2 regions of the Eoetvoesiella sp. genome follow, and region 2 is predicted to be linked to the other one. Evidence: predicted binding sites of a transcription regulator. Region 2 holds the regulator's gene; the other holds the start of a gene.
What was found. Region 2 encodes FliA, which starts transcription of late flagellar genes. Its sites were predicted from a motif close to CTAAAGTTTNNNNNNNNNNNGCCGNTA; they were not measured.

Region 1: a site for FliA is predicted at 13,160-13,186, ahead of flgM (flagellar biosynthesis anti-sigma factor FlgM). Genes of this name have one in related genera too.

What each region holds. Positions count from the first base shown of each region.
Region 1 is NZ_DATMGA010000005.1:2,014-16,831, forward strand. Features, by position in the region: gene VNT00_RS00745 (methyl-accepting chemotaxis protein) at 1-1,166, opposite strand, end outside; gene flgL (flagellar hook-associated protein FlgL) at 1,170-2,738, opposite strand; gene flgK (flagellar hook-associated protein FlgK) at 2,808-4,457, opposite strand; gene flgJ (flagellar assembly peptidoglycan hydrolase FlgJ) at 4,599-5,591, opposite strand; gene VNT00_RS00765 (flagellar basal body P-ring protein FlgI) at 5,609-6,709, opposite strand; gene VNT00_RS00770 (flagellar basal body L-ring protein FlgH) at 6,727-7,413, opposite strand; gene flgG (flagellar basal-body rod protein FlgG) at 7,417-8,202, opposite strand; gene VNT00_RS00780 (flagellar basal body rod protein FlgF) at 8,247-8,999, opposite strand; gene VNT00_RS00785 (flagellar hook-basal body complex protein) at 9,010-10,479, opposite strand; gene VNT00_RS00790 (flagellar hook capping FlgD N-terminal domain-containing protein) at 10,580-11,278, opposite strand; gene flgC (flagellar basal body rod protein FlgC) at 11,334-11,750, opposite strand; gene flgB (flagellar basal body rod protein FlgB) at 11,764-12,171, opposite strand; gene flgA (flagellar basal body P-ring formation chaperone FlgA) at 12,358-13,113, shown strand; gene flgM (flagellar biosynthesis anti-sigma factor FlgM) at 13,240-13,521, shown strand; gene VNT00_RS00815 (flagella synthesis protein FlgN) at 13,540-14,007, shown strand; gene flhF (flagellar biosynthesis GTPase FlhF) at 14,004-14,818, opposite strand, start outside.
Region 2 is NZ_DATMGA010000004.1:15,031-29,848, reverse strand. Features, by position in the region: gene VNT00_RS00700 (hypothetical protein) at 1-944, shown strand, start outside; gene VNT00_RS00695 (nucleobase:cation symporter-2 family protein) at 1,037-2,386, shown strand; gene VNT00_RS00690 (8-oxoguanine deaminase) at 2,383-3,762, shown strand; gene VNT00_RS00685 (TMEM165/GDT1 family protein) at 3,776-4,348, opposite strand; yybP-ykoY riboswitch at 4,435-4,540, opposite strand; gene VNT00_RS00680 (TonB-dependent receptor) at 4,561-6,759, opposite strand; gene VNT00_RS00675 (pirin family protein) at 7,043-7,918, shown strand; gene VNT00_RS00670 (LysR family transcriptional regulator) at 7,998-8,936, opposite strand; gene VNT00_RS00665 (FMN-dependent NADH-azoreductase) at 9,167-9,808, shown strand; gene dbpA (ATP-dependent RNA helicase DbpA) at 9,944-11,341, shown strand; gene VNT00_RS00655 (hypothetical protein) at 11,346-11,567, opposite strand; gene ribA (GTP cyclohydrolase II) at 11,625-12,233, opposite strand; gene VNT00_RS00645 (RNA polymerase sigma factor FliA) at 12,287-13,048, opposite strand; gene VNT00_RS00640 (flagellar protein FlaG) at 13,246-13,638, shown strand; gene fliD (flagellar filament capping protein FliD) at 13,787-14,818, shown strand, end outside.

The DNA of each region.
Region 1 (14,818 bases), on a different contig from region 2:
TTGGGGGGAACGGGACGGGAGGCAACCGCTTGCGCCGGCACGTCAATGACCTGCTTGCCCGACAGCTTGTACACGGCCACGGCGGTGCTGACCTGGGTCACCTGCTCGCGCAGGTCGGAAGCCGAACGGGCGGCCTGCTCGACCAGGGCGGCATTTTGCTGCGTCACGCCATCCATTTGCGCAACGGCGAGATTGATCTGCTCGATGCCGCCCGACTGCTCGGTGGTGGCGGCCGAGATTTCACCCATGATATCGGTGACCCGGGCCACCGACGCCACGATTTCCTGCATGGTCGCGCCGGCGCGACCCACCTGCTGGGAGCCTTCGGCCACTTTCTTGACCGAGTCGTCTATGAGGTCCTTGATTTCCTTGGCCGCATGGGCACTACGCTGGGCCAGGGCCCGAACCTCGGCGGCCACCACCGCGAACCCCTTGCCTTGCTCGCCTGCGCGGGCCGCCTCGACGGCGGCGTTCAAGGCCAGGATATTTGTCTGGAAAGCGATGCTGTCGATCACGCCGACGATATCCGCAATCTTGCGCGAACTGGCGGAAATGCCTTCCATGGTCGCGACCACCTCGCCTACCGCTTCGCCGCCGCGCTGGGCGACTTCGGAAGCCGTGGCGGCCAGCTGATTGGCCTGGCGCGCATTGTCGGCATTTTGCCTGACCGTGCTGGAAAGCTGCTCCATGCTGGCCGCCGTCTGTTGCAGGGCCGCCGCTTGCTGTTCGGTGCGGCTGCTCAGGTCGGCATTGCCCGCCACGATTTCCTGCGTGCCGGCATTGATGCGCTCGAGCCCGGCGCGCACACTGCCCACGCTACGGCCAAGGTTTTCCTGCAGGCGCTTGACGGCCGTATACAGCAAGCCCACCTCGTTCTGGCTGGCAGCCTCGATGCGATGGGTCAGGTCACCCACCGAGATGCGGTCGAAATGCAGCCCAATCTGTTTGAGCGGGCGCAGCACCTTGCGCGACAGGGTCAACCAGGTAACGAAGGCCAGCACCACAGACAGCGCGGCCAGGATCAGGAACGCATAGCGGGCGTTGGCAACGCCTTCGTCCGTCGGCAGGCTGTACCACCCCAGGCCGGCGGCAAGCACGGTAAGAACCGACAGTATCAGCACCAGCAGGAACAAACTGGCTTTAAGTTGTGCGCGTGACGATTTCATTTTCTAGTTCGAACCCATGTTGAACAGGCTGGTGCCTTGAATCTGCTTGAACGCCAGGGCGGCGGCTTCCAGGGCCGACTGGCGCAACTGCAATTGCGCAGTTGCCGAGTAGTAATCCACGTCTTCCAGCCGGGACAATTGCTGGGTATAGCCCAGATTGCGCAACGTGCCGTTGGAATCGATGGCATCCAGCTCGTTCAGGCGCGAGCCGATGGACGAGCGCACGGTAAGCACCTGGTTGTAGTTCAGATCGATGCGCTGGATGGCGCCGGCCAGAGTATTGAGAAACGCGGTTTGCTCGGTATCGCCCGTGGAGGCGGGCGTATCCAGCGCGGCAATGACGCTGTCCAGCGTATCGAAGATATTCAGGTCGGTGGGCTGGGGAGCCTGGACCGTGATTTTGTCGCCGCCTTGCGGCGTGCCGGTGATGTCCAGGCTCACGCCCGCCCCGGGGATATCCGTAGCCCCGCCGGGTGGCGTAAATGTGCCGTCGACAGTGCCCAGTGGGGTCGCCAGGCTGCTGTCCGAATAGAAAGTGGTTGTGAATTTCGTTGGATCGGCAGCATCGAACTCGACCGTGAACGGTTTGCCGAAATACTGCGCGGTGGCATCGGTCACCGTGGCCTTGCCGGCGACCGTAGGATCTATGTTGGCGGCCGAGGGATCCGTAAGCTGCACGCTCGCCGCATACCCGGAGTTGGCCGGCTCGACGGCAAACTTGTCGCCGGCCGCCGGCGCGCCGGAGAAGTCGACCTTGACGCCGCCGCCCAGATCCAGGCTGACCGTCCCGGCCACGTAATCCGTGGGAGCCGAGCTGCTTACCGTGTTGCCGCTGGCGTCCTTGACATTGATGGTGTACTGCAGAACCGGCGGCGTGCCCGAATTGGAGAACTCGATCTCGAACGCCTTGCCCACGTTGGCGCCTTGCGCATCGGTTACCACCGGCTTGCCGATCAAGCCCGTACCGGTATTGGCGGAATCGGCGCTGGTCATGTAGTTGCGCGCGCCCGTGCTGGCGCGCATGAAAATATCGCTGCCGATGTCGCTGCCGGCTATCTGGCGGGTTTGATCCGCCTGGATCAGGCGCTGGTTGGCATCCCCGTTGTATGTGACCTTGCCGCTGGCATCGACCACGAAAGCGGGCTGTGAGCCCGAGTAGCCCGAGAACAGGTACTGGCCATTGCCGTCGGTGGCATTGGCCAGGCCCAGCAGGGTGTCCTTCGAATTCTTCAGCACGTTGGACAAGGTGGCGCGGTCGGCATCCGACATGGTGCCGTTGCCGGCCTCGATAAGGCGCGTCTTGATGTCCTGTAGAAGTGTCGTTACCGAGGACAGGGTGTTTTCCTCGGTTCCCAGGTTGCCTTTCGCCACCTCGCGGTTGTCGGCAAACCGCTGGTTCAACGTTTGAGCCTGGCTGAGGTTGATGGCCTGCGCCGCCGCCAGGGGATCGTCGGCGGGCGTGACCATGCGCTGGCCGCTGGCGACCTGCTGATACAGATGCATCAGGTCGGACTGCTGGGCATTGATGGAATTGAGCCCGGTCTGGAAAAACAGATTGGAACTGATACGCATGAGGCAACCTCAAAATAATCTGGCAAACAACGATCCGGCGAGCGGCGGTCCTACAAATCCATCGAACTGTCAGGTGGGCAGGCTCAGCAAGGTATCGAACAAGGTCGCGCTGGTCTGGATGAGGCGTGATGCGGCCTGGTACTGCTGGGTGTAGCGCTGAAGATTGACGTACTCTTCATCCAGGTTGACGCCCGAGACAGCTTGCTGCGCGGCGTAGTTCTGTTGAATCAGCGTTGCCTGCGCCTTGGCCGAGGTGGCGTTCTGCTGGGTCTGCACCCCCACCTTGTTGACGATCTGCGAAAACGCGTCGTTAAGGCCCATGGTGCCGTTGCCCAGGATTTTTTCCGTTTGCAGCTTGGCCATGGCCAGCGCGTTGCCGCCGTCGGCATCGCCCGTGGTCGTGGAGGCCGCCGCAATGGTGGCCGGGTCGGTAAGATTCAGCGAAATGGAGCCCGCCACGTCGCGGGTGGGCTGCAGCGACCAGGAATCGCCGGCCTTGGGGGTGCCGCTGAGCTGTATTTGCACCCCGTCGAAATCGACGGGATTGGTGGTGAGGTCGGTATAGGTTTTCTGGGTTCCGTTCGGAACGGAGGTAACCTTGTACACAGACCCGTCGAATTCGATCTTGTAGTCCTGCGACGTAAGCTTGTTGGGGTCGGAAAACGACGCCTGCAAGCTTGCCGAGCCCTGGTTGTCCGCGCCGACCAGCACGGTGGGGCTGCCCAGCGTGAAAAACGCCGCGCCCTGCTTGCCGTTCTGGTCGTAGCCGGCCGTTTGCACCTGGTTGACCGAAATCGCCAGCCCTGCCGCCAAACGGCCCAGGTCGTTCTGCACCGAATCCAGCGTGCCGCTGCGATACGAAAGCAGGCCGCCCAGCGTGCCGCCCGTGATGCTGCTGTCGGACATTTCGACCAAGGTGGTGCGGCCGGTGCCGGTGGGCGCGGAATACGCCACCACGGTGCGCGAAGGATCGTCCGCCGAGGGAATGGCCTGCAGGGGGAAAACCGTGTCGCCGCCCAGCAGCACCTGGCCGTTGCCGATGGTAAGGTTGACATTGCCGTCCTGCTCGAACACCTTGACCCCAGCCAACTGGCTGAGCTCGGACACGGCCTGGTCGCGCTGATCGAGCAGATCGTTGGGCGGCTGCCCCGAGCCGGATGCCTTGGCATTGACGATTTGCTGGTTCATGTCGCGGATGCGCTCGACATAGCTGTTGATTTGCGTAACGACCGTGGAAACCTGGGTATTGATGTTGTCCCGCTGCGAGTCCAGGAAGGCGTTGGCATCGTTGATCTGGCCGACCAGGCTGGCGGCGCGGCCCAGAAGGTCCTGGCGGGAGGCCGGGTCGGCCGGCGCCGAAGCCACCGCCTGGATGCCGTCGAAAAAATTTTGCAACGCAGGGGTAATGCCCACGGTGCGGTCGGCGAACAAGTTGTTAACCTGGACGATTTCGTTGCCGTAGGCGGTAATGGCGGCCCCCGTGCTTTGCGAGTTGACCAATTGCCGGTACAGGAAATTGTCGTAGGCGCGCTGCACGCTGTCGGTCTGCACGCCGCGGCCGATGAAGCCGACCCCCGTGCTGGTCGCGCCCGCCGTCGACACCATGACCTGCTGGCGGTTATACCCTTCGGTCGCCGAGTTGTTGATATTGTGGCCGGCGGTTTGCAGGCGGTTTTGCGCCACGTTTATGCCCGAGAGACCAAGATTGGCTAGATTCATCGATATTCCGTTGGTAACAGGATGAGACCTCTGTCTTACCCTGGGGGATCATCATTCAGTGCATTAACGGCATTTCGCCGGAATTGTTTAGCCTGGAAGCCTGGGCGGTTTGCGCCGGCTGCCGCCCCCAGAAACGGTGGCTCACGTCGCCAATTTATTGAAATATCCCATGATGCTGATCAGCTTTTCCGCATAGGCGGGGTCGGTCGCATAGCCGGCGTCCTGTATGCGCCGCGCCGCCTCCTGGGCGGAAGATGCCTTGGCCACGTCGCTGTAGCGGTCGCTGTTGCCGATCAGCTTGGCGTAGTCGGCAAACGATTCGGCATACGAGCTGTAGGCCCGGAACGGCTGGACGACCTTGCGCGCCACGCCGTTCTCGTATTCGGTGGTCGTAATATTCACCACCTTGCCGGTCCAGCCGCCGGTTGCCTTGATGCCGAACAGGTTGTAGCTGTTGGAGCCGTCGTCGCCCTTGATCTCCCGCTTGCCCCAGCCCGACTCCAGCGCCGCCTGGCTCAGGATGAGCTCGGCCGGCAAGCCGCTTTTGGCTGCGGCCGCCTTGGCGGCGGAGCCCATGCGGTCGACGAAATTCTGGATATGCGCCGGCGCGCCCTGCACTGCCGAGACCGCCGCCCCCACCATGCTGCCCACCGAGCTTTGCGACAGCATGTCGATCAGCGAGGAAATGGACGTGGCGTCTTCCTTGCGCTCGTCGCCGATGCGCGAACGCAAGCCCGGAACGCGGGAAGGCGCCAGTTCGGGCAAGGACTTGGCGCGCGCCTCGATGGCGGCGGCGCCCTGCCCGTTCGACGCATTGCCCTGGATTTGCTGCAGCAAGGCCTGGGCCAGGCCGATGCCGGGATCGGACAGCTGCAAGGCGCTTTGCTCGTCGGCCATGCTTTGCGCGAGACGGGTCTGGTCGCTGTCGAGCAGGCCCTTCATGCCGGACGCCTGCCTGGCCTGCTTGAGCAACTGCTGGATGAACATCGCCTCGAATTGCTGGGCGACCTGCTTCTGGTCTTTTGCCGAGGCGTTTGCGCCGTTCTTCACGGCCAGCCCCAGCTGGTTCAAGCGTCCGAAGTCGATGGCGGAGTCAATATTGGCGTCGGCTGGCCTGGGCATGTAGTAAGTCATGGCGGCAATCCGTTCCCTTAGATGATTTCCAGATCGGCGCGCAGGGCGCCGGCGCTTTTCAGCGTCTGCAGAATGGAAAGCAAGTCTTGCGGCGTGGCGCCCAGCGCGTTCAGGGCCTTGACCACGTCGGCCAGATTGGCGCTGGTCGTGACCCGCTTGATCGTGCCCTGTTCCGAGCGCATTTCGATCTGCGTGTTCTGCGTCACCACGGTCTGGCCCTGGGTGAACGGCGTATCGGGCTGGCTGACCTGCTGCTGGTTGTTGATGACCACCGACAAATTGCCGTAAGCCACCGCGGCCTCTTCGATTCTGACCGTGCGGTTCATGACCACCGAACCGGTGCGGGCGTTGATGATGACCTTGGCGGTGGCCGGCGGCAGCTTGACTTCCACATTCTCGACGCGGGACAGGAAGGCCGTCTGCTGGGCCGGATCGAGCGGACCGCGCAGCTGAATGACGCGCCCGTCCAGCGCCGTAGCGGTATTGCCGCCCAGGGCGCGGTTCAGCGCCACCACCACGTTCTGGGTCACGCTGAAATCGGTGGTGTTCATTTCCAGGTTGATCATGCCGTCGCGCGCGTAGGTCGTCGGCACATTGCGTTCGACGATGGCGCCATTGGAAATGATGCCGCCGTTCAGTTGATTGACCTGCACGCTTGAGCCGCCCGATTGCGCCCCCGCGCCGCCGACCAGCAGGTTGCCTTGCGCCATGGCGTAGACCTGGCCGTTGGCGCCCTTGAGCGGCGTCATGAGCAAGGTACCGCCGCGCAGGCTCTTGGCGTTGCCCATGGACGACACCACGACGTCCATTGTCTGGCCGGGCCGGGCAAAAGCCGGCAGCCGAGCCGTGACCATGACCGCCGCCACGTTCTTGACCTGCATATTGGTGCCCTGCGGCACCGTCACGCCCAGCTGCGACAGCATATTGGTCAGGCTCTGCTGGGTAAAGGGCGTCTGGCGCACCTGGTCGCCGCTGCCGTCCAGGCCCACCACCAGCCCATAGCCCACCAACTGGTTGGCGCGCACACCCTGTATGGAAGCCAGATCCTTGACCCGATCGGCCCGCGCGCTGAAACACAGGACGGCGGCCAGCAGGCCTAAAGCGAAACGCAGGAACATGGTCAAAACGACTATCCTCAGAATGGAGCAATGCTCAGGAAAAACCGCTGCAGCCAGCCCATGGTCTGGACTTCATCCATGGTGCCCTTGCTGCGGAACTCGATGCGGGCGTCGGCCACCTGGGTCGACAGAACCGTATTCGAGCCGGTGATCGAGCGCGGATCGACCACGCCCGAAAAACGTATGTACTCGCTGCCGCGATTGATGGCGATCTGCTTGTCGCCGGCAATCTGCAGATTGCCATTGCCCAGCACCCCCACCACCGTAGTCGTCAGGGTGCCCGAAAAGGTATTGGCCGCGCTGCTCGAGCCCGTGCCCTTGGCGGAGTTGGCGCCCGTTGCGTCGAGATTCTGCTGCGAACCCAGCCAGGACGGCAGGAAATCGGGCACCGTCGTCAGGCCCAGCGACGCGCTGCTGTTGCGGTCCGTCTGCGTGGCCACGTTCTTGGCCGCATTCGTTTTCTCCTGGATCACGACCGTCACGATGTCGCCGACGTTGCGCGGCCGCCTGTCCTCGAACAGCGGGTAGTTGCCATAGGCCGTTGGCTGAAAGATGGCGCCGTTGGCTTCCGGCGCGATGGCGGTATGCTCCGGCGGACGCGCCGTCAGCGGCCCGGTAACCACCGGCTCGGGCGGAACCAGGGCACAGCCCGAAAGCACGGCCAGCGCCGCGCACGACAATCCAAGCAAAAAACGTTTAAGCATGTTCTACAGTTGCGTCAGGCGGGCCAGCATTTGATCCGAAGTCGAAATGGCCTTGCTGTTCATTTCATAGGCGCGCTGGGTGGTGATCATGTTGACAAGCTCTTCCGCCACGTTCACGTTCGACGTTTCCACGTAGTTCTGCATGACCAGGCCGGCGCCGTCCAGCCCGGGCTGGGCGAAGTTGGCCGGCCCCGAGGCGTCGGTTTCGACATAAAGGTTTTCGCCGGCGCTTTGCAGGCCGGTGGGGTTGATGAAGGTGCTCAACTGCAATTGGCCGATCTGCACGTTCGTGCCGGTCGCGCCCGGCTGGGTCACCGACACCGTGCCGTCACGGGCGATGGTCACGGTCAGCGCATTGTCGGGAATATTGATGGGCGGCTGCACGGGATAGCCGCCGGCCGTCACCAGCTGGCCGTTCTGGTCCACCTGCATGCTGCCGTCGCGCGTATAGGCGAACGTGCCGTCGGGCATTTCCACCTGCAGGAATCCCCGCCCCTGGATCGCCACATCGAGCTGGTTGCCGGTTTCCTTGAGATTGCCCTGGGTGTGGATGCGTTCGGTCGCCACCGTGCGCACCCCGGTGCCCACCTGCAGGCCCGAAGGCAGCTGGTTGGCGGCGCCCACCTGGGCGCCGGGCTGGCGCAGGGTCTGGTACATCAGGTCCTCGAACACCGCGCGCGAACGCTTGAAGCCCGACGTATTGACGTTGGCCAGGTTGTTGGAAATCACATCCATATTGGTCTGCTGCGACTCGAGACCGGTTTTGGCAATCCACAGAGAACGTATCATCGTTATTCCTCGTCGGCGCGGGCGGAGCCGCGCTCAAATCGTTATCAGCCGTTGCTCGACAGAATCGAGTTGGCCCTTTCGGCATTGGTGCTGGCGGTCTGGATGATCTGCATTTGCGCTTCGAACTGGCGCGCATTGGCGATCATTCCCACCATGGTTTCGGCGGCGCCGACATTGCTCTTTTCCACGAAGCCCGAAACCATGTGCACGTTCGGATCTTCCCGCACCGGACCGGCATTGGGATCCTGCACGCGAAACAGGCCGTCGTCGCCGCGCGCCAGGCTGGCGGCCGGCGGGTTGGAAAGCTTGAGCTGGCCGATCACCTGGATATCGTTGGGCCTGTCGCCCGCGCCCAGCGCGGTGATCGTGCCGTCCGACGTGAACGTCACCGTGCCGCGGTCGGGAATCTCGATGGGCGCGTTATTGGCGGCCAGTATCGGCAAGCCCTGCTGCGTCACCAGCAGTCCCTGCGGGTTCACCGCCAGCTCGCCGGCGCGCGTCAGCGCCTCGCCGGTGGGGGTTTGCACGCTGAACCAGCCCTCGCCGGTAATCGCCACGTCCAGGGCATTGCCCGTCTGCACCATGGCGCCCTGCTCGAAATTGCTGCCCGGCGTGGAGGCCACCGTGCCGACCCGGGTCGGCAGGCCCTGCTCGGCCACGATGGGAACGGAACGGTAGTTGGCCAGCTCGGCGCGAAAGCCCGTGGTGCTGACGTTGGCCATATTGTTGCTGAGCACGGCCTGCTGTTCCAGCACGCGGGCGGCGCCGCCCGCCGCGGTGTATACGATGCGATCCATGGCTCAGCGATCAGCGCATATTGATCAGGGACTGCACGACCTGATCCTGCGTCTTGATGGATTGGGCATTGGCCTGGTAGGTGCGCTGGGCGATGATCATATTGACCAGCTCCTGGCTGATGTCCACATTGGACTCTTCCACCGACTGGCCCTTGATGGTGGCCAGGCTGTTGGTGCCCGGACGGCCCACGATGGGCTGGCCCGAGGCCGAGGTTTCCACCCAGGCATTGCCGCCCGCCGCCTGCAGGCCCTGCAGGTTGTTGAAGTTGGCCAGCGCCACATAGCCTACCGCCTTGGTCTGGCCATTGGTGTAGTTGGCCACGATGGCGCCGTCCGTGCCGATGGTCATGCCGGCGTACTCGCCGGTGGCGTAGCCGTCCTGCGTGAAGCTGGGCGAGAAATCGCCGCCGAATTGCGTGGAGCCGGCGTAGCTCACGGCGATGTTCATGTCAGCGGCGGGAGAAGCCGTGCCGCCCAGGCCGGTAATCGTCAGCGTCGCCGTATCGCCCGTTTTCAAACGCCCCGCGCTGTCGAAGGTAAGTTGACTGCTGGCCGGCGAAATATTGTCCGTGCTGCCATCCACCGTGTAATACACATCCCAAGTGCTGTCCCCGCCTGGCGTTGTTGCCCGCTTGACGAAATACTGCATGACCGAGTGCGCATTGCCCAATGAATCGTAAGCCGTAATGGGCAGCGAATGGGTATAGCTTTGGGGGTCGGCGGGGCTGAATGGATGACCAATGTGAGCTTCCTCATATTGGTCAGTACCACTTGCAATTTTCAACGCCTGCATTGAGGCCGGTTGGCTGCTGGCATCCAATGTGAAAGAGCCCGACGCCGTAGTATAGGTTCCTGCGCCCAAAGGCGTGGCCATAGGGGTAGGAGGCACGGCATTATCGGAATACCACGAAATAGTCGTACCGTCATCACGATAATAATAAGTACCCGCTGCCGGTGCCGTAACCACCACTCGCCCAAGCGTCTCAGGCACATCCGCCGTATACACAAGATCAGCATTCGCATCCAGGTTCGCCCGGGTGGTAACGGAGCCTGTGGCCTTGGGCTCGATATTGCCGATGGGCACCATGATCGGAGCCAGGTCGTTGCCGGTGACGCCGAAGCCGGTCAGGCGGTAGCCCTGGGCGTTGACGAGGTAGCTGTCCTTGTCGGCCAGGAACTGGCCGTTGCGCGTATACATGACGTTGCCGCTGGTATCCACCACGCGGAACAGGCCGTTGGCGCCGTCGATGGCCATGTCGAATTCACCGCCCGTGCTGCTGACCGTGCCGACCGTGAAGCGCTGGTTGACGCCGGTAAGCTGCACGCCCAGGCCAGCCTTGCTGGACGTGGCGTACACGTCGGCGAACGTGGCCGTGGCCGACTTGAACCCGACCGTGCCCGAGTTGGCGATATTGTTGCCGATTACATCCAGTTGCTGCGAGGCGGCGTTCAAGCCGCTTAGACCCTGTCCAAAACCCATGATGACCTCGTATTCGTTAGTTCGTTATTGACTAATTCGTTGATTCGCTGCTTTGTAAAGCTAGACGGCGACGCCCGCCATGAAGCCGGCGACATATCCGCTACATGATCTTGCGGATGTCGTACAGCGAGTGCACGCCGGCCAGGCCCAGATCCATCTGCAGGCCGCTGGAGGCGTACGACACGCTGGCCACCTTGCCGTAGGTCAGCGCCTGGGCGGAGACGTCGCCGCCGTTGGCGTCGGAAGCCTTGACCTGCACGGTATAGGCGCCGTCCGCAACCGTCGATCCGGCGTCGTCCTTGCCGTCCCATGACAGCTGCAGCACGCCCGCGGGCTGGTCGCCCAGGTCGAGGGTGCGCACGACCTTGCCGGTGGCGTCCTGGATGGTCGCCACCACCTTGGCGGCCGGCGAAATGACATCGACGCCGAAAGGCGTGGACTCGGTGGTGGTGACGCCATCGTTCGTCACGCTGCCCAGCGACACTTTCTCGCCCGGAAACAGCACTTCCTTGCCGATCAGGTTGGCCGCCTGCATGGACTGGGACAAGTCCATCTGGCCCGACAGCGCCTGCAGCGTGGTGTTGAGCTGCGTAATGCCGTTCACGGTTTCCAGTTGCGCCAGCTGCGAGGTGACCTGGGCGTTGTCCATGGGATTCAAGGGATCCTGGTTCTGCAACTGGGTGACCAGCAGAGTCATGAACTGATCCTGCGCCGCCGCGGTGCGCTGGGCCGTTGCCGCAGAGGCCTGGGCCAGCGCGCTGGCGGTGGTGTTGCTGGTGTCGGTTGAATTGACTGCCACGAAAGGCTCCAAATTAATGAAAAACGCCACGGCCCAGACGCCGTGGCGATACTGATTACTGCCCGATGGACAAGGTGCGGCTCATCAGGCTCTTTGCGGTGTTGATCACTTCCACATTGGCCTGATACGAACGCGAAGCGGAAATCATGTTCACGGTTTCCGCCACCATGTCCACGTTGGGCATGGTCACGTAGCCATTCTCGTCGGCCAGGGGATTCTTGGGGTCGTACTGCAGCTTGGCTGGCGCGTTGCTTTCCACCACGTTCGCCACGCGCACGCCGCCCACCGCCTGCGAATAGGCCTGGCCCGGCACGGGCGCCATCTGGAACACCACCTCGCGCGCCTTGTACGGCTGGCCGTCGGGCCCCACGACGCTGTTGGCGTTGGCCATATTGCTGGCCGTGACGTTCATGCGCTGGGACTGCGCCGCAAGCGCCGAACCCGCAATATCGAAAATGGTCATCGAGGACATGGCTTTCCTGGTCTTATTGCTGCAATGCCGCCAGCATGGTTTTGATGCGCTGGGAAATAATGGTCAGGTCGGACTGGTAGCGCATGGTGTTGTCGGCGAACTGCACGCGCTCGACGTCCATGTCCACGGTATTGCCGTCCAGGCTGGGCTGCAAAGGCTGCCTGTACAACAGCTCGGCCGAATCGCCGGACACCGCCGCACCCGGTATGTGGCGCGGCGAAGTCAGCGTCAATTTCGTATCCGCCAGGCGCATGCGCTCGGTCATGACGTCCTGCAGCGCCGACGAAAAATCGAAGTCGCGGGCCTTGTAGTTGGGCGTGTCCGCGTTGGCGATGTTCGCGGCCAGCACTTCCTGGCGCTGCTGGCGCAGATTGATGGCGGTTTGAAAAAAGCCCAGGTCTTCACCAATACGGTCTATCATGTGCGGTCTTGTATTCCATGCTCGGCCGGCGTCCTGCCCTACCGACCCGAAGTTCTGCAGCCATGCGGCCGCAATCAGGTACGAGACATAGTAAGGGCGCGCCTGCAAAGACAAACTACGAAACAAGCCAGCATTTCTCGGCCAATTCCCCCAATGCGTCCGCGGCGCCGGCTATAAAATGCTGGCATGATCAAGATTTACGCCGCCCTGCTTGCCACAGCCGCCCTCTTCGGAACACAGGCGGCCCATGCCGCCGTCTCCGAAACGCCCGCGCCAACGGCGCCGGCCGGCGCCCGCGCACCCACGAGCCCAGCTCCTGGCGCCGGCCAGCCGGCCTCGTACGAAGATCAAATACGCGCCTTCCTGCAGGAACAAGCCGCCGCCTACGCCGGAACCCCCCAGATCGCCGTCGAGCCTGTCGACACCGAAAGGCTGGCGCCCTGCGAACAGGCCGAAGTGTTCTTAAGGCCCGGATCCAGGCTAAGCTCGCGCCTGACCGTCGGCCTGCGCTGCCTGGCCCCGCAAACGTGGGTAACCTACGCCCAGGCGAACCTCAGCATCGACGGCAGCTATTACGTATCGGCTCGTCCCTTGAAGGCGGGCACCGTCATCACCCGCGACGATCTCAGCGAACGCAGCGGCGACCTGCTGCTCCTGCCGCGCGGCGTGCTGCGGGACGCGGATCAGTTGATAGGCAGCATTACCACCCAGCGCATCAACGCGGGCTCGGCCATCAAGGCCAGGGCTTTGCGCAGCGCCGGCTCCATCCAGCGCGGACAAGCCGTGCGCCTCGAGGCGCGCGGGCCCGGTTTTGTCGCCACCAGCGAGGGCAAGGCCATGCAGGGCGGCGAGCCCGGCACGCAAATACAAGTGCGCGCGGGCTCGGGGCAGATGGTTACCGGCACCGTCCTGAATGCCCATACCGTACTGGTTTTGATGTAATAAAATGCTTTATATGCTTCAAATCGCACCAAATTCGCGGCTTACGCTAAAGTTTCGGGGTTCCGCGTCGTTACAACCACCATACCAACCGCAATACACTCGCGCGCCATCGTCCGGAGTTCCATCTTGAAGATCTCGTCTTCCGTTAAAAATGCAGCCATCAACACCGTGACCGCTACCCGCAGCGGCATCGGTGGCGCGCCGGCCAACATATCCAGCAACGGAAAAGACTCTGTGGATCTCAGCGCCACCGCCCGCAATCTGGCCAGCCTGCAAAACGGCGAAAGCGATGTCAATATCGACCGCGTCCGCGAAATCAGCGATGCCATCGCCGCGGGCAAGCTCAAGGTGGATCCGGGCCGCATCGCCGACTCGCTGCTGGCCAGCGTGCGCGAACTCCTGAAATAACCGATTTCCGCGCACACCATGTCCATCCACGCACTACACGCCAGCCTGCAGCACGAAACCGGACTGGTCGATCAGTTCATCGCCGCCCTCGAAGCCGAAGCCGAAAATCTGCTTGCCCCCGGCGGCAACGATGCGCTCAACGAATCCACCCGCATCAAGAGCGAACTGGCGGAACAACTGAGCGTGGCCGGCCAGGCGCGCGACGCCCTGCTGGCGGCAATGGGCCACGGCGAAGGAAAGGCCGGCCTGGAAGCCGCGGCGCAAAACCATCCTGAAACGCAGGCGCTCGTGGCAACCCTCTTCGAACGCGCCGAACGCGCCCGGCAGTTGAATGCCTCGAACGGCTACATTATTGAAACCTACCTGAAGTACAACCAGCAAGCGCTCGATACCCTGCGCAGCCTGGCCGGCATCGGCAACCTGTACGACGCCAGCGGGCGCGCCCGGAACACCAGCGCCCAGACCCGGGGCATCCGCGCCGGCTAAGCCGTCATTTCCTTCAACGCAAACAGCTTCATCATCATCGACGCCGCCACCGGCGCCGTCAGCGCGGTTTTGCCTGCCAGGGCACGCAGGACGCGGCGCACTTGCTCCGCCGCCTCGTCCTGCATGGCCTGCCAGACAGCCAGGCCCGACTGCGAGGCAAGCAGCGCGCGGCCGAGCTCGGGCTGCCGGCTTTCGGCCAGCAATTGCCAGAAGCGCGCCGCGTAACGCAACGCCGCCTTGGATTCGGACTGCGCCACCAGCCACAAGGCCAGCTTCCCGGCGGGCTCCGCGCCCTGGAGAACATTGCTCAAGCCATATAGCGTCTTCAACGGCTCGCCATCCCGGCGCTTGACGATGCGCACAACGACCAGGCGCGCTGGCAGGGGGCTGACCTGGCGCGCAGCCAGCGCCACGTCGGCCTGACCCACCCAGATAATGACGTCCTGCAGCGCCAGCCCGCATACCTGCGCAAGATTGGCGGCCGCCCCCGCCATGGCCAGGGGACGGTAGTCCAGGGCTTTGGCCATGGCGCCGGCTGTCGTCGGGCAGGAATCCGCGTCGACGACATGGGTCGAAGCCGGACACTGCACCAGCCAAGAGGCATTGCCCGCCGACAGGCTGCGCCACAAACCCTGCGAGCCGCCCTCGAACATATGCACCACAGGCGTCGAGGCCTGCTCATGCAGAAACTGAACCTGCTGGCGCAGGGCATCGCCCGGTGCAGGGGCCGCCAGGGCCGATGCGCCGTCGGACGACTGCCACCCCTGGGGAAAAGCGATCTGCTGCCAGGGCGATACCAGCGCCTTGCCAA
Region 2 (14,818 bases):
TCATCAAAGCCAGCGAAAAATACGAAATCCCCATCCTATCGGGCAGCTGGACATATCAATTGGGAAAAGAAGAACCTCTCATCACCGAAAATCTTCAGCGCGCCAAAACTGCGGGCTCGCTCTATCACAACCTCATGGTGTGGGCCAGGCATGCCGATGGCCATCTGGTAACCAACGACGAAATCGTCGCGTCTTATCTGGACACCTACGAACAAGCCGAAAAACTAGGCATTACCATTACCTACGAAGTCCATGCCGACATGTGGTCCGAAGACATGCGCCGCATAAACCAGGTGGCCCAAGCCGTGCGCAGGCACGGCATTCCGTTCAATTTCTGCATGGACTACAGCCACTGCATACTCAAGATGGAAAACGAAATCGAACAGGCCGTCTGCGGCATCCGTCACGACGCCGAGTCGATACGCCGGCTCGATCCCTTCAACGACGACAGTTTCTGCGACGACTGGCTGGCGCAGGATATGGTGCACTGGACTCAAGTGCGGCCTGTCGCGCCGAACGGCCCGCCCAATTGGCTCGCCTGCGAAAGCGGGCCTTTCGAAGGCATGGGCTATGGCCGGCCCGGCCGCAGCATCCAGTACCCGTTCCGTCAGCCGGCGAGCGGAGAATGGCTGGACACCGCCTGGCACGCGCACAAGCTCGCCTGCACCAAGGAAGTGGTGCGCAAAGTCATCGACGACTATCTGGCCAATCCCGGTTCAGCCACCCGCATCATGACCATCGACAACATCAACTTGTCCGCATACGGGCTGGGATGGAAATACAACATGTACGAAGATAGCTGTGCAGTCGCACGCTATGTGCGGGAGCTGTACGCAGAGCGCGCCGCCGTTTTCGAGGCGCGGCACCGCGCCGGCTCGGCAGCCGCCTTCGTCGATCAATACAGGCCCCGAAGCGAAAAAGCCCGGGCGGCGCCAGCCATGTAAAGAAAGCCGTCTATCGCAGCACATGCCGGAACACTCACGGTTTCACTAAACGAAGCAGCACGTTTTCGAAAACACAACCCAAAGGTGACGATATGGACAACGCAGTGCATCCGGTAGACGAACGCCTACCCTTCCTGAAACTGCTCATGCTTGGCTTGCAGCATGTATTGGCCCTGTATGCCGGAGCGGTTACCGTACCACTCGTTCTGGCCGGAGCAATCGGGCTTTCGAAGGACGCCACGGCGGTGCTCATCAGCGCCGACCTTTTTGCAGGCGGCATCGTTTCAATCATTCAATCACTGGGCATCGGCATGTTCGGCATCCGCTATCCCTTGATGATGGGGGTCACCTTCGTGGCGATCGGACCCATGATCGCCATCGGCCTGAATCCGGGGCTGGGCCTGAACGGCATTTTCGGCTCCGTCATGGTCGCCGGCGTCATTGGCTTTCTGGTGGCGCCGCTGATGAGCCGGCTGGTTCGCTACTTCCCCCCGGTGGTAACGGGTTCGGTCATCCTCGTCATCGGCGTATCGCTCATGGGGGTCGGCATCACCTATGCCGGGGGAGGCTATGGCGCCAAGGATTTCGGCGCGCCGCTGTACATCGGCATCGCTTTCTTCGTCCTACTGTGCATTATCCTGATCAGCCGCTACGGCAATGGACTGCTCAGTAATATTTCCGTGCTGCTGGGCATCGCCGCCGGGTTCGTGCTTGCCGGCCTGCTCGGCAAGGTAAGCTTTGCCGGCCTTTCCCAGGCCCCGTGGTTTGCGCCGGTCATACCCTTTCATTTCGGCATGCCGAAATTCGATTTGCTGGCCATTGTCTCCATGACTCTGGTCATGCTCGTGACTCTCATCGAATCCATGGGCGGCATATTCGCCATGGGAGACATCATCGACAAAACCCCGACTCAAAACGACATCAAGCGTGGTTTGCGGGCCGACGGGCTGGGCGCGCTGATCGGTGGCATATTCAACACCTTTCCGTACACCACGTTTTCACAGAACATCGGCCTGGTCTACGTCAGCGGCATACGCAGCCGCTTCGTCTGTGTCATGGCGGGCGCCATCATGATGCTGTTGGGACTGGTGCCCAAACTATCGGTGCTGGTGGCCTCGATTCCCGACTTCGTCCTTGGCGGCGCCACGGTCGTCATGTTCGGCATGGTCGCCGCCAACGGCGTGCGCATTCTTCAGGATGTCGATTTCCGCAGCAACAGGCATAACGTCCTGATCGTCGCCGTCAGCCTCGGGATGGGTATGATACCCATGGTCTCGGACAAATTCTTCGCCCAATTCCCCACCAATATCGGCACGCTCCTGAACAGTGGCATCGCGCTCTGCGCCATCTCGGCGGTCGTCCTGAACTATCTCGCCAACGGCAAAGCCGGCAAGAGCGAGGTGGATGCTATGATGCGCGAAAACGTAAAGGCGCCACTATGACGATCCCGGCGAAAACCCTGCTTATCCGCAACGCGGATGTCGTTGTCACCATGGACGAGGCCCGGCGCGAAATCGCCGGGGGATCGGTGTTCGTGCGCGGCAACGTCATCGAGCAGGTGGGCCCGGCCAGCGAACTTCCCGGTAGTGCGGATGAAGTCATCGACGCCGGCGGCCATGTGGCGATACCGGGGCTCATTAATACCCACCACCACATGTACCAGACCCTTACCCGCGCCCTGCCCGGGGCGCAGGACGGCGAGCTGTTCCACTGGCTGACCAGCCTTTACCCGATCTGGGCGCGGCTGACCCCCGAAATGGTCAAGGTCTCGACGCAAACGGCCATGGCCGAGCTCATGCTGTCGGGCTGCACCACCACCAGCGACCACCTGTACATCTACCCCAACGGCTGCCGGCTCGACCACAGCATCGAGGCTGCCCGGGAAGCGGGCATGCGGTTTCACGCCGCGCGCGGCTCCATGAGCGTCGGACAGTCCAAAGGCGGGCTGCCACCCGACAGCGTGGTGGAAAACGAAGACGACATCCTCAAAGATACCCAACGCCTCATCGAGGCCTATCACGATGGCGAACGCTATGCCATGCAGCGCATCGTGGTTGCGCCGTGCTCGCCGTTTTCAGTGTCGCGCGACCTGATGCGCGAGTCGGCCGCGCTGGCGCGCAGCTTCGACGTTTCGCTGCATACCCACTTGGCCGAGAACATCAACGACGTTTCCTACAGCCGCGAAAAATTCAACATGACTCCGGCGCAATACGCGCAAGACTGCGGCTGGGTCGGGCACGATGTATGGCACGCGCATTGCGTTCAACTCGACGATGCAGGCATTGCGCTGTTCGGCCGCACCCGCACGGGCGTGGCGCATTGCCCATGCTCCAATATGCGGCTGGCGTCGGGCATAGCCCCGGTGCGCAAAATGCTGGATGCCGGCGTTCCGGTCGGCCTGGGCGTGGACGGATCGGCGTCCAACGATGCGGGACACATGCTGGGCGAAGTGCGGCAGGCCATGCTGCTGCAACGCGTGGCGCACTGGGACAGCACGGGGCCCGAGGCCATGACGGCCCGCCAGGCGCTGGAAGTCGCCACGTTGGGCGGCGCCAAAGTGCTGAACCGCGACGACATCGGCGCCCTGAAGCCGGGCATGGCCGCCGACCTGGCGCTGTTCGACACCCGGCAAATCGGCTACGCGGGCGCGCTGCACGACCCGGTCGCCGCCCTGGTGTTCTGCACGCCATCCAACACCGCCTTCACCATCATCAACGGCCGCGTCGTGGTGCGCGACGGGCGGCTCGCCACCCTGGACACCGCCTTGCTTGGCGAGCGGCACAACCGCCTGGCGCGTGAACTGGCACAGGCTAAATAAACCAAATAACGCGCTAGAACAGCCGATCGACGTCCAGCAGGGTCAGCACGCCGATGACGGCGAAAATCGCGGCGGCGATCGTGTGCACCAGCCTCATGGGGATGTGGGCTGCGAACTTGCTGCCCACGAATACCGCCGGCACGTCGGCAATCAGCATGCCCAGCGTCGTGCCCGCCACCACGGTATAAGGCGCAATATAGGTGGCGGCCAGCGCCACCGTGGCTATCTGGGTCTTGTCGCCCATTTCGGCCAGGAAGAATGTGAAGAGGGTTGCGCCGAACACGCCGAAGCGCTTGATCACGTGCGCTTCGTCGTCGTCCATTTTGTCGGGGATCAGAGTCCAGACGGCCATGGCAAGAAAGGACAGGCCCAGGACCCAGCGCAATATTTCGGGGCTGACCACCGAGGTGATCCAGGCCCCCAGGGCCCCGGCCAGGCCATGGTTGACCAGGGTGGCGGCAAGAATGCCGAGAATGATGGGTACGGGTTTCTTGAAACGGGCGGCAAGGATGAACGCCAGCAATTGCGTTTTGTCGCCGATTTCCGCAAGCGCGACTACACCTGTAGAAACGAGGAAAGCTTCCATGAAGTGGGATACCTGTTGTGCCGGCGAACACGATTGACCACAAGGGCCCCGCCAGCGTCGGGCACCTTATGGTCAAAAGTCTTGCTAAGCACATAACGGCTTGCGCCGCGCCGCTTGCACCATGGGCTATGCCAAGTATGTTGATGCAAGCCGCCCCGTTGCGGGGCGAAGCTACTCCCTAATGACGGGCAGATTGTACAGGAAAATCCCCGTCAGTACTCGAGCGAAGCCGACAGCATGAAGGTGCGGGGCGCGCCGAGCACCAGGTAGCTCGAGCCGGGATAGCCCCCCGCCGACGCCCAATAGTTCTTGTTGGCGACGTTCAGCACATTGGCGCGCAAGGTAAGCATATGCCCGTCGAGTTCGGTCAGATAGCGCGCGCCCAGATCGAAGCGGGTCCACGCGGGAATTTCCTGCGTATTGGCCGCGTCGGCGTACTGCGAGGAGGTATGCACCATGCGGCCCGTCACGGTCAGTCCATCCACCCCCGGGATGTCCCATTCAACCCCCAGGTTTGCCATGAACCGGGGCGCGCCAATAGCGCGGTTGCCGTCGGTGGCGCCGCCCGCGGTATCGACCTGCTTGGCGTCGAGCAGCGTGGCGCCGCCCAGCAGCCTGACACCCCGCAAGGGTTCACCATAGAACGTCAGCTCGGCGCCCTGGTTGCGCTGCTTGCCGTTGGCTCCGTACAAGGCGGTAACCGGGTCGATATACGCCGTGGGCATGTCCATGGTGAACAAAGCCAGGCTGCCGCCCAGCTTGCCGCCGTCGTACTTGATACCGACTTCCTTCTGCTTCGTTCGCACCGCATTGAAGGTCTGGCCCGGATTGACAGGCTTGGGCGTGCCGAATGTCGGCGCCGGACCGATCTGGCTCATGCCTTCGATGTAATTGGCGTAAAGCGAGATTTCCTTGGTCGCCTTGTAGACCACGCCCGCCACCGGCGTCGTGCTGCTGGTGCTGTTTTCCGGCTGGCTCTCAAGGCCCGTGTTGTAGTCGTAGGACTGGTTCTTGATGCGCTGGTGGCGCAGGCCCAGCGTCAAAAGCACCCGGTCGTGCGCAAACGCCATCGTATCGGCAATGGCCACGCTGGTATTGCGGGTGGACTGGGTGATCAGCGGATCGCCCAGGTTGCCGCCATGCAGCGGATTGGCGGGCAGAACCTGGGTGGTAGGGTTGTAGATATTGGTGCTGGTCGTGCCGTAGTAGTCGTAGGCGTTCCGGCTGTCCAGGCTGTAGAAATTGGCCGAGGCTGTCACCGTATGGCCGATGCTTCCCGTGCGGAACTTGCCGCGCAAACCCACCTCTCCCGTGCGCACGGAGTCTTTGCGGGCGGTTTCCATCGCATTCATGGTGGCATTGCCGGCAACGTCCTGGACCGTGGGGTTGGCCAGCAAGCTGGATTCCTTGCTGTTGCGCGCCCCCACGGCGGCCCAGGCGGTCAGGTTGTCGGTGATGTCGTACTCACCTCGCAAGGTGCCGAAAAAATCGCGCTCGTTGGAGTAGGTATAGTCCTGTGCCAGATTGGTGCTGGCGTCGGGGGCCGAGGGAATCGGCACGCCCGAAGCAAAGGTGACGCTGGGCTGGCTGCGCTTGAGGCGGTGATCCTGATAGCCGAAATCCGCCGACAAGCGCGTGCGCTCGCCGCGCCAGTCCAGGCCCAGGCCGACGGCGGTCAGCTCGCGATGCTCGCCGTCGACTTCCGTGCCGCCATCGCGGCGCACGGCGTTCAGGCGCACGCCGGTGCTGCCGCCGGGGCCGAAACGCCGCCCCAGGTCGAAGCTGCCGTATCCCTGGCCGCCGCTTTCCCAACCCAGTGTAGCCGACGTCAGGTCCTGGTTCGGGGCCCGCTTGGGCACGACATTGATGGCCCCGCCCAAGCCGCTGTTGCCGGGCGCCGCGCCGTTCAGGAAGGCATTGGCGCCGCGAAAGACGTCCAGGCGCTCGATGAACTCGCTGGCGAAATACTGGCGCGGCAGCAAGCCATACAGCCCGTTATAGGTGATGTCGTCGGAATACAAGGCCATGCCGCGAATCATGTAGAGCTGCTGATAATTGCCATAGCCCCGCGCCACGCGCACGCCCGGGTCGTTCTGCAAAATATCGGCGACGCTGGCGGCCTGCTGATCCTGAATCAACTGGCTGGTGTATTCGGTGTTGCTGAACGGCGAACTCATATTGTCCTGGTTGCCCAGCACGCCTATGCGCCCGCCCTTGGCCACCTGCCCGCCCGCAAAGGGCGCGGAAAGCCCCTTGGAGGAAGCATCGGCGCTGGCCTGCACCGTAATGCTTCCCAGCTTCTGGACATCGGTGGCGGCGGCATCGGACTGCGCATGCGCTGCTGCGCCGCCAAAGGCGCAGGCGAGGATCAGCGTCAGGGGCAATGGCTTGAATTTGGACAAAGAGGACATAAATATTCTTTTGGAAGTGTGAGATTGAACAAGTAACGCCCGCCCCCGGCAAGGGAAGACCGCGCCGCACAACGTTCAGCTTATTTTAAGAAATAGGAATCATTATCATTAAGAAACATGATAATAATTTATTTGCCCCGGTGGAATCAATACCGCGACAATCGACGCCAGCAGAAAACCACGGCCGCGCGTGCAAGCCTTGCGGAATTCCCCCGACACCATGGCAGCGCCATATAATCGACGGCATGCCTTCTTTCGGCTTTCATATACGGACACACCCCTCATGACCACTGCCCCCACCCCATCCGAACCGGAAGCCGTAACGCACCCCCGCAAGATCGAACGGCTCGTCACCGGCATGCCCACCTCCGACGGCGCCGGCGTAAAACTGACGCGCGTCATCAGCGGCAACCTGCAGAAGCGGCTGGACCCCTACCTGATGCTGGACGCCTTCGGCAGCGACGACCCCGACGACTACATTGCCGGCTTTCCCAACCACCCCCATCGCGGCTTCGAAACCGTGACCTACATGATCGCGGGACGCATGCGCCACAACGACAGCCACGGCCACGAGGGCCTGCTGCAAAACGGCGGCGTGCAATGGATGACGGCGGGCCGCGGCCTGGTGCACTCGGAACTGCCCGAGCAGGAGGAAGGCCGCATGGAAGGCTTCCAGCTATGGCTCAATCTGCCCGCCCGAGACAAGCTCATCGAGCCAAGCTATCGCGACATCCAAAGCCGGGACATCCCCGAAGCCCGACTCGACAACGGCGTAAGGGTTCGGGTAGTGGCGGGCCGCAGCCATGGCGTGGAAGGCGCCATGCAGCGCCCGGTTACCGAGCCCCTATACCTGGACGTGCACTTCGATACCGCCGCAAGCTTCAGCCAGAGGCTGCCCGCCACGGCCAACGCGTTTATCTACGTGTATCGCGGCAGCGTCAGCATCGGCGGCCAGAACGTGCCGGTGAAGCACATGGCCATCCTGGGCAACGATGCTCAGGCCGACGGCGTCGTACTGGAAAGCCAGGGCCCGGCCAGCGTGCTGCTCATTGCCGGCCAGCCCCTGGGCGAGCCCATCGCCCAATACGGGCCTTTCGTCATGAACACCCAGCAAGAACTCATCCAGGCCGTCACCGATTTCCAGGCCGGACGGTTTTAAGGAACAATCCGCTCAGGCAGGCAGTGCGGGGCCGCCGGGCATGGCCTTGCCGCGCCCGCCGGCCAGCCTCGCATGCATATCAACCGGCCTCGGGCCGGTCAGCCAGCTTTGCGCAGCGCTCGGAAACCGCCGCGACGTGCTCGCCCAGATAGTCCAGGAATGACCGCACCGCAGGCATCAGCCCGCGCCGCGACGGGAAGACGGCGTGCAAATAGGCGGGCTCCAGGCTCCAGTCCGGCAGCACGGCCTCTAGGCGGCCGTCCTCCAGTTCCCGGCTGCATAGATAATCGGGCAGCGCGCACACGCCCGTCCCGGCCAGGGCGGCAAACTTGAGGGTGAGCAAGTCGTCGGCCACATAGCGGGGGCGATGCTCGGCCTGGGTGTCACGTCCAGAGGAAGCGAACAAACGCCATGCCGTCTTGCCGTCGACCGCCGACATGGCAATGGTGTCGATGCGGGACAAATCGGCAGGAGCCTGGGGAGCCCCCTGCTTTCGCAACAGCGCCGGACTGGCCACCAGCAATGAATGCGTACGGCCCAGTTGCTTGACGATCAGGCTGCCGCTGTCGCTCAGCGAAGTGCGAACCCGCAGCGCCACGTCCACGCCTTCCTCGACCAGATCCACCACCCGGTTGCTGACCTCCATATTGATCTGCACATGCGGGTAGGCCTCCAAAAATCCGGGCAGCAAGGGGCCCACCAGCGTCTGCGCCAAAGTATTCGGGCATGTGACGCGCACCATGCCGCGCGGCTCGCTTTGCACTTGGGCGATCGCTTCGGCGGCGGCCTGCGCCTCGTCGCAGACGGCAACGCAATGGCGATAGTAAAGTTCGCCGGCCGCCGTCAACGACAAGCGGCGGGTGGTGCGGTTGAGCAGCCGCACGCCAAGCCGGGCCTCCAGATTGGCAATACGCCGCGACAGCCGGGACTTGGGCAGGCCCAACGCCCGGCCTGCCGCGGAGAACCCGCCACAATCGACCACCTTGGCGAAATACTGCATATCGTTCAAATCCGTCATTGCCATCCAGCCACTGCAATGTCTCCTTCCATCGGCAGCGCAATTCGTGCCGGCGCCGCGTTTGCCAGCGCAACCAGTGCGGCGCCGCACCTGCCAGTATCAGGGAAATTAGCACCATGAATGAGACAATCTATCGCAAAAATGCCTGCTTATCAAGGAATGTCGCCATTTATACAATGCATCCATACCGATTCTTCGGGCAACCTATTCAGAGATATCACCTTAAAATCATGACGACACTTCTGCACATCGACTCCGCCATCACCGGCGACGCCTCCGTATCCCGAGACCTGACCCGCCGCATCGTGGCTCAATGGCGGGCTAGCCATCCCGACGTCGAAATCGAATACCTGGATCTTGCCGCCAATGCCCCCGGCCACCTGAATGCCGACGCACTGGGCTTTCGTTTTCCGCAAGGCGCGGATCTGTCCGAAGCGCAACGCAGCGAAAACGCCTTGTCGGAACAACTCGTCTCGCAATTCCTGAACGCGGACGTCGTCGTCATCGGCGCGCCGCTGTACAACTTCACCATTCCCAGCCAGTTGAAATCCTGGATCGACCGCATCGCTCAGGCGGGCCGGACCTTCAAATACACGGAAAACGGGCCGGTGGGCCTGGCCGGCGGCAAGCGCGTCATCGTCGCCTCCACGCGCGGCGGCGTGTATTCCACCACCGAAGGCGGCCGCGCGCTCGAACACCAGGAAAGCTACCTGCAAACCATTTTCGGCTTCTTCGGCATCAAGAACGTGGAATTCGTGCGCGCCGAAGGCGTGAACATGGGCGACGCCCCCCGCAGCGCCGCGCTGCAGGCCGCCACGCAATCGATTGCCGGCCTCAACACTCGCGCCGAGGCACAAGCCGAAGCCGCCTGACGCCCGCTGCTCCAGCGTGCCGGCCGCCATCCCGTCCTGGGACGGCGGCAAAACCCGTCACAGGCGGTGCGGCAAGATGCCGGCATTGCGCCTGCTAAAATTGGCCTTCTTCTCCAACGTTGGCCGTGCCGCCCTGTGACCTCCCCTCTTTTTTCCAGCCTTCCCCTTTCGCCCGCCATGCTCGAGAACCTGGAACGCCTCGAGTATCGCAGCATGACGCCCATACAGGCGCAAAGCCTGCCGTTCATACTGGCCGGCAAAGACCTGATAGCGCAGGGGAAAACCGGCAGCGGCAAGACCGCCGCCTTCGGCCTGGGCATATTGCATACCTTGAAGCAAGCATGGTTCGGCACCCAGGCGCTGGTTCTGTGCCCAACCCGCGAGCTGTCCGAGCAAGTGGCCGTCGAGCTGCGCCGCCTGGCGCGCGCGACCGACAACATCAAGATACTCACGCTGTGCGGCGGCGCGGCCATACGCCCCCAAGTCGAGTCCTTGCAGCACGGCGCGCACATCATCGTGGCGACGCCAGGCCGGCTGATGGATCACCTGGAACGCGGCAGCGTCGATTTGTCGGGCCTCAAGACCCTGGTATTGGACGAGGCCGACCGCATGGTGGACATGGGTTTTTACGACGACATGGTCACCATCGCCAAGGCCTGCCCGACGCGCCGGCAAACCCTGCTGTTTTCCGCCACCTACCCCGACAACATCCGCAAGGCCAGCGCCCGCTTCCTGAACCGCCCCCAGGAAGTCCGGCTGGAGTCCCAGCACGACGACAGCCGCATCGAACAGCATTTCTACGAAATCGATCCCGCGCAGCGCAACGCCGCCGTGGCGAAACTGCTGGCCCATTTCAGGCCTGCTTCCACCCTGGCCTTCTGCAATACCAAGGCGCAGGTTCGCGAACTGGCGCTGGATCTGCGCGACCGGGGCTTCTCGGCCCTGGCCCTGCACGGCGACCTTGAACAACGCGAACGCGAGGACGTCCTGGTGCAGTTTTCGAATCAAAGCTGTTCCGTTCTGGTGGCCACCGACGTGGCCGCGCGCGGCCTGGACATTCAGTCGCTGGACGCCGTGATCAACGTCGACATTACGCCCGACGCCGAGGTGCACGTCCACCGCATAGGCCGCACCGGCCGCAGCCAGGCCAAAGGGCTGGCGCTGAGCCTGGTCGCTCCCGACGAGATGCGCTGGGCGGCGCAGATCGAAGCCTATCAAGGCAAGCCCATTGCCTGGTCGCGCCTGGATCAGCTCAAGCCTGGCAAGGGAAAACCGCTGCAGGCGCCCATGGTGACGCTATGCATACAAGGCGGCAAAAAAGACAAGCTGCGCGCGGGCGACCTGGTGGGCGCCCTCACCAAGGACGCCGGCTTCGCCTTCGAGCAGGTCGGCAAGATCAATGTGTTCGATTTCGTGGCGTTCGTGGCGCTGGATCGTCGCATCGCGGACCAGGCCTTCGAGAAGCTGAGCCAGGGCACGATAAAAGGCAGGCGCTTCAAGATGCGGTTCATGGCCGACGAGATCCGGCTTTAGCCGGCTATTCCAGGTTGTCCCTGACCCACTGCTCGCCCTCGAGGGCCAGGCCCATGACCCGCTGCAGTATCCTCACCTCGGTCCAGCCCGCCTCGCGCTGGGCCTGGGTATAAAGCTCGAGGCTGGCGTCGGTGGGCAGCCAGTCCCGCTCGGGCTGCAGCTCGAGCCCGTCCAGGTGCTTGATATTGCCGTTGGGCAAAATATACCAGGCGCTCATTTCACTCATTGCCAGCCCGCCAGGACCCATGCCCCGAGGCGTGGAACCGTTCCATGCGCATGCCGCCTATTCCTCTTCGACGAGATAGCCCTTGAACAAATGGCCAAGCTTGACCGCCTTGGTGCGCAAATACCCTTCGTTGTAGCGGTTGCGATTGACCTGCAATGGTATGCGCTCGGTTACATCGATACCCAGTTCGCGCAGGGCATCGACCTTGCGTGGGTTGTTGGTCAGCAGGCGCAGCCGGGTAATGCCGAAGTGATCCAGCATGGGCTTGCATAAATCGTAGCGGCGCATGTCGGCGGGAAAACCCAGTTGCTCGTTGGCCTCGACCGTATCGGCCCCTTGATCCTGAAGGTTGTAGGCCCGGATCTTGTTGAGCAGGCCGATGCCGCGTCCTTCCTGGCGCAAATACAGCAAGGCGCCGCGCCCTTCGGCGGCGATCATCTCGAGGGCGGTTTCAAGCTGGGCGCCGCAGTCGCAGCGCTGGCTGAACAGGCCGTCGCCGGTCAGGCACTCGGAGTGAATCCGGGCCAGCACGGGCTCGCCGCTGCCGACATCGCCTAATGTAAGCATGACATGCTCTTTGCCAGTTTCGGGAACGATAAAGCCGTGCAACTGAAACATGGCCCAAGGCGTGGGCAATTTGCAGGAGGTAACGTAATCCAATTTGATTCTCTAGGACGGCAATTCTGCATTATAAGGCAGCGCCGCCGCGGGGCTCCGGATTACAGCAACCCCTGAAGCGCCTGCTCGCCCGGGCTTTCATCCCAGAAATTGCGCGCCAGCGCGGTACGAATGCGGGCCACCGCCTGCGAACGCAGTTGCGACACACGTCCTTCGGTGATGCCCATGACAGCGCCGATCTCTTTTTGGTTCAGATCCTGCTCGAACTGCAGCGACAGCAAAAGCTGCTCGCGCTCGGGCAGATTGCCGATGGCCTCGACGAGAGCACGGCGCAGGCCGTCCGACATCAGCATGTTCAAGGGATTGCACCATTCTCCCGCCGCCTCGGACTGCAGTTGCGGATGATCCAGGCCATCGCTGAAATCGCCCTGGTTGCGGGACAGGTCCTCGTAATGGATGACCTGCACGCCCCGCGCCTCTTCCAGCAGCTCCTGGTATTCGGGCAAGGACATATGCATTGCCTCTGCGATTTCGGACTCGGTGGCCGGACGCATGAGCCGATGGCTCAACTGATGCATGGCCTGCTCGATGGTCTTGATCTTGCTGCGCACACTGCGCGGCAGCCAGTCCTGGGAACGCAATTCGTCCAGCATGGCGCCGCGGATACGCATGACGGCGTAGGTCTCGAACTGGGCGTCGGGCGTCTGCTGATAGCGCCTGACGGCATCCAGCAGACCCATCATGCCCGCTTGCAACAGATCGTCGAGCTCGACGCTGGCCGGCAATCTGGAAATAAGCTGCAAGGCCAGACGGCGAACCATCGGAGCGTATTGCCCGACCATTTGGTCTTCGGAAGTCGGCATGCGTAAATTAAACAAAATACGGAAATGAACAGAGCCTCTATTCTCGCCGGTTTCCGCCTTGGGATTGGCTGAAGCTGTCCCGAAATTCGTCGGTTATTCGCCTGATTGAAACGTCCGCCCCCCTAAAGTTTCACGCAAAAGTACCGTTAAGGCGCTGAAAGTAATAGTTGGATACCGGACCCACAGGAGGGATTTCAATGGTCAACCCGATTGCATCCGCCGCATCCGTTCCGATCAACCCGTTGCCGGCGGATATCGAAAGACCCGTCATATTCCCCGAACCGGCGCAGCAGGTCACGGCGGCGGGCGAAACGCTGGATGCTCGAATATCCCAAGACAAGCAACAGCAATCCTCGTCGGACAGCATCCAATTGCCGCTGGACAAGGCCCTGGAAGAATTGAACAACAGCATGCAGGCCTGGTCGACGGGCATGCGTTTCAACCTCGACCCGGAAGCGCAGCGCGTGGTGGTGTCCATCGTCGACAACGCAACGGGCGAAGTGCTGCGCACCGTGCCCAGCGATGCCGTCATCCGGGTGGCCAAGATGATCGTGCAATTGCAGGGAAAAGCCATAAGCACCCAGGCGTAAAACCCGGGGAGCCGAACAGTCCGGAAGCCGTCCTGAGCACCTCGGCGGCACGGCAAATGAACAAAATAACTGGGTTTAGCATGGTTGTCGCACGCATTGAACCCATATCGATTACGCGACAATGCAGTCATCGGGAGATTTATTTAATATGGCAAGCGTTTCTTCAATCGGCGTAGGTTCTGGCCTGCCTCTGGACGATCTTCTCACCAATTTGCGCAACAACGAGAACAACGCGCTGGTGGCGATCCAGGCCCAACAGGTAACGGCGCAAAACCGCCTTTCGGCCTATGGCCAGATAAAAAGCGGCATTGCCGCCCTGCAAACCGCGGGTGAAGCCCTGACGGATGCTGAAACCTTCGGGGCGCTAAAAACCAGCGTCAGCGGCAGCGGCCTGACCGCCACCGCGTCGACCAGCGCCATTGCGGGCAAATACTCCATCACCGTCGAAGCCCTGGCTACGAGCCAGACCCTGGTCACCAACGGACAGGCCAGCCGCACCGATGCCAACGGCACCGGCGGCGTCATCACCATTACGCTGGGCGACGGCACCGAAAAAACCCTGGACCTGACCGGCAAGAGCACTTCACTCGACGGCCTGGTCAGCGCCATCAATGCCGATTCTTCCCTGGGTGTGCAGGCCACCATTGTCAACGATGGCTCCGGAACCCCGTACCGCCTGCTCCTGAGCAGCTCGGAAACCGGCACCGACGCCGCCGTCAAGTCCATCTCGGTTGCCGGCAACGACACCTTGAACGACATCATCGGCTTCGATCAGGCCAACCCCAGTGCCAATATTGCCGAAACGGCGGCCACCAACGCCTCCATCAAGATCAACGGCATCGAGATCACGGCTCAAAGCAACACGATCGACGACGCCATCGACGGCATTACGCTTTCGCTGACCCAGGCCGACGCAGGGACCACCAACACATTGACGGTTTCGCGCGATGACTCGGCCGCCACCAAGGCCATCAATGCCTTCGTCACAGCCTACAACAACCTGCAAAGCACCATCAAGTCGCTCACATCCTACGATGTCGATACGCAAAAAAGCAGCGCCCTGACGGGCGATTCGCTGGCGCGACGCGTGCAAACCCAGTTCCGCGACGTCCTGAATGTCGCACTGCCCTCGGGCTCGGTGCGCACGCTGTCCCAACTAGGCATTACTTCGAACCCGACC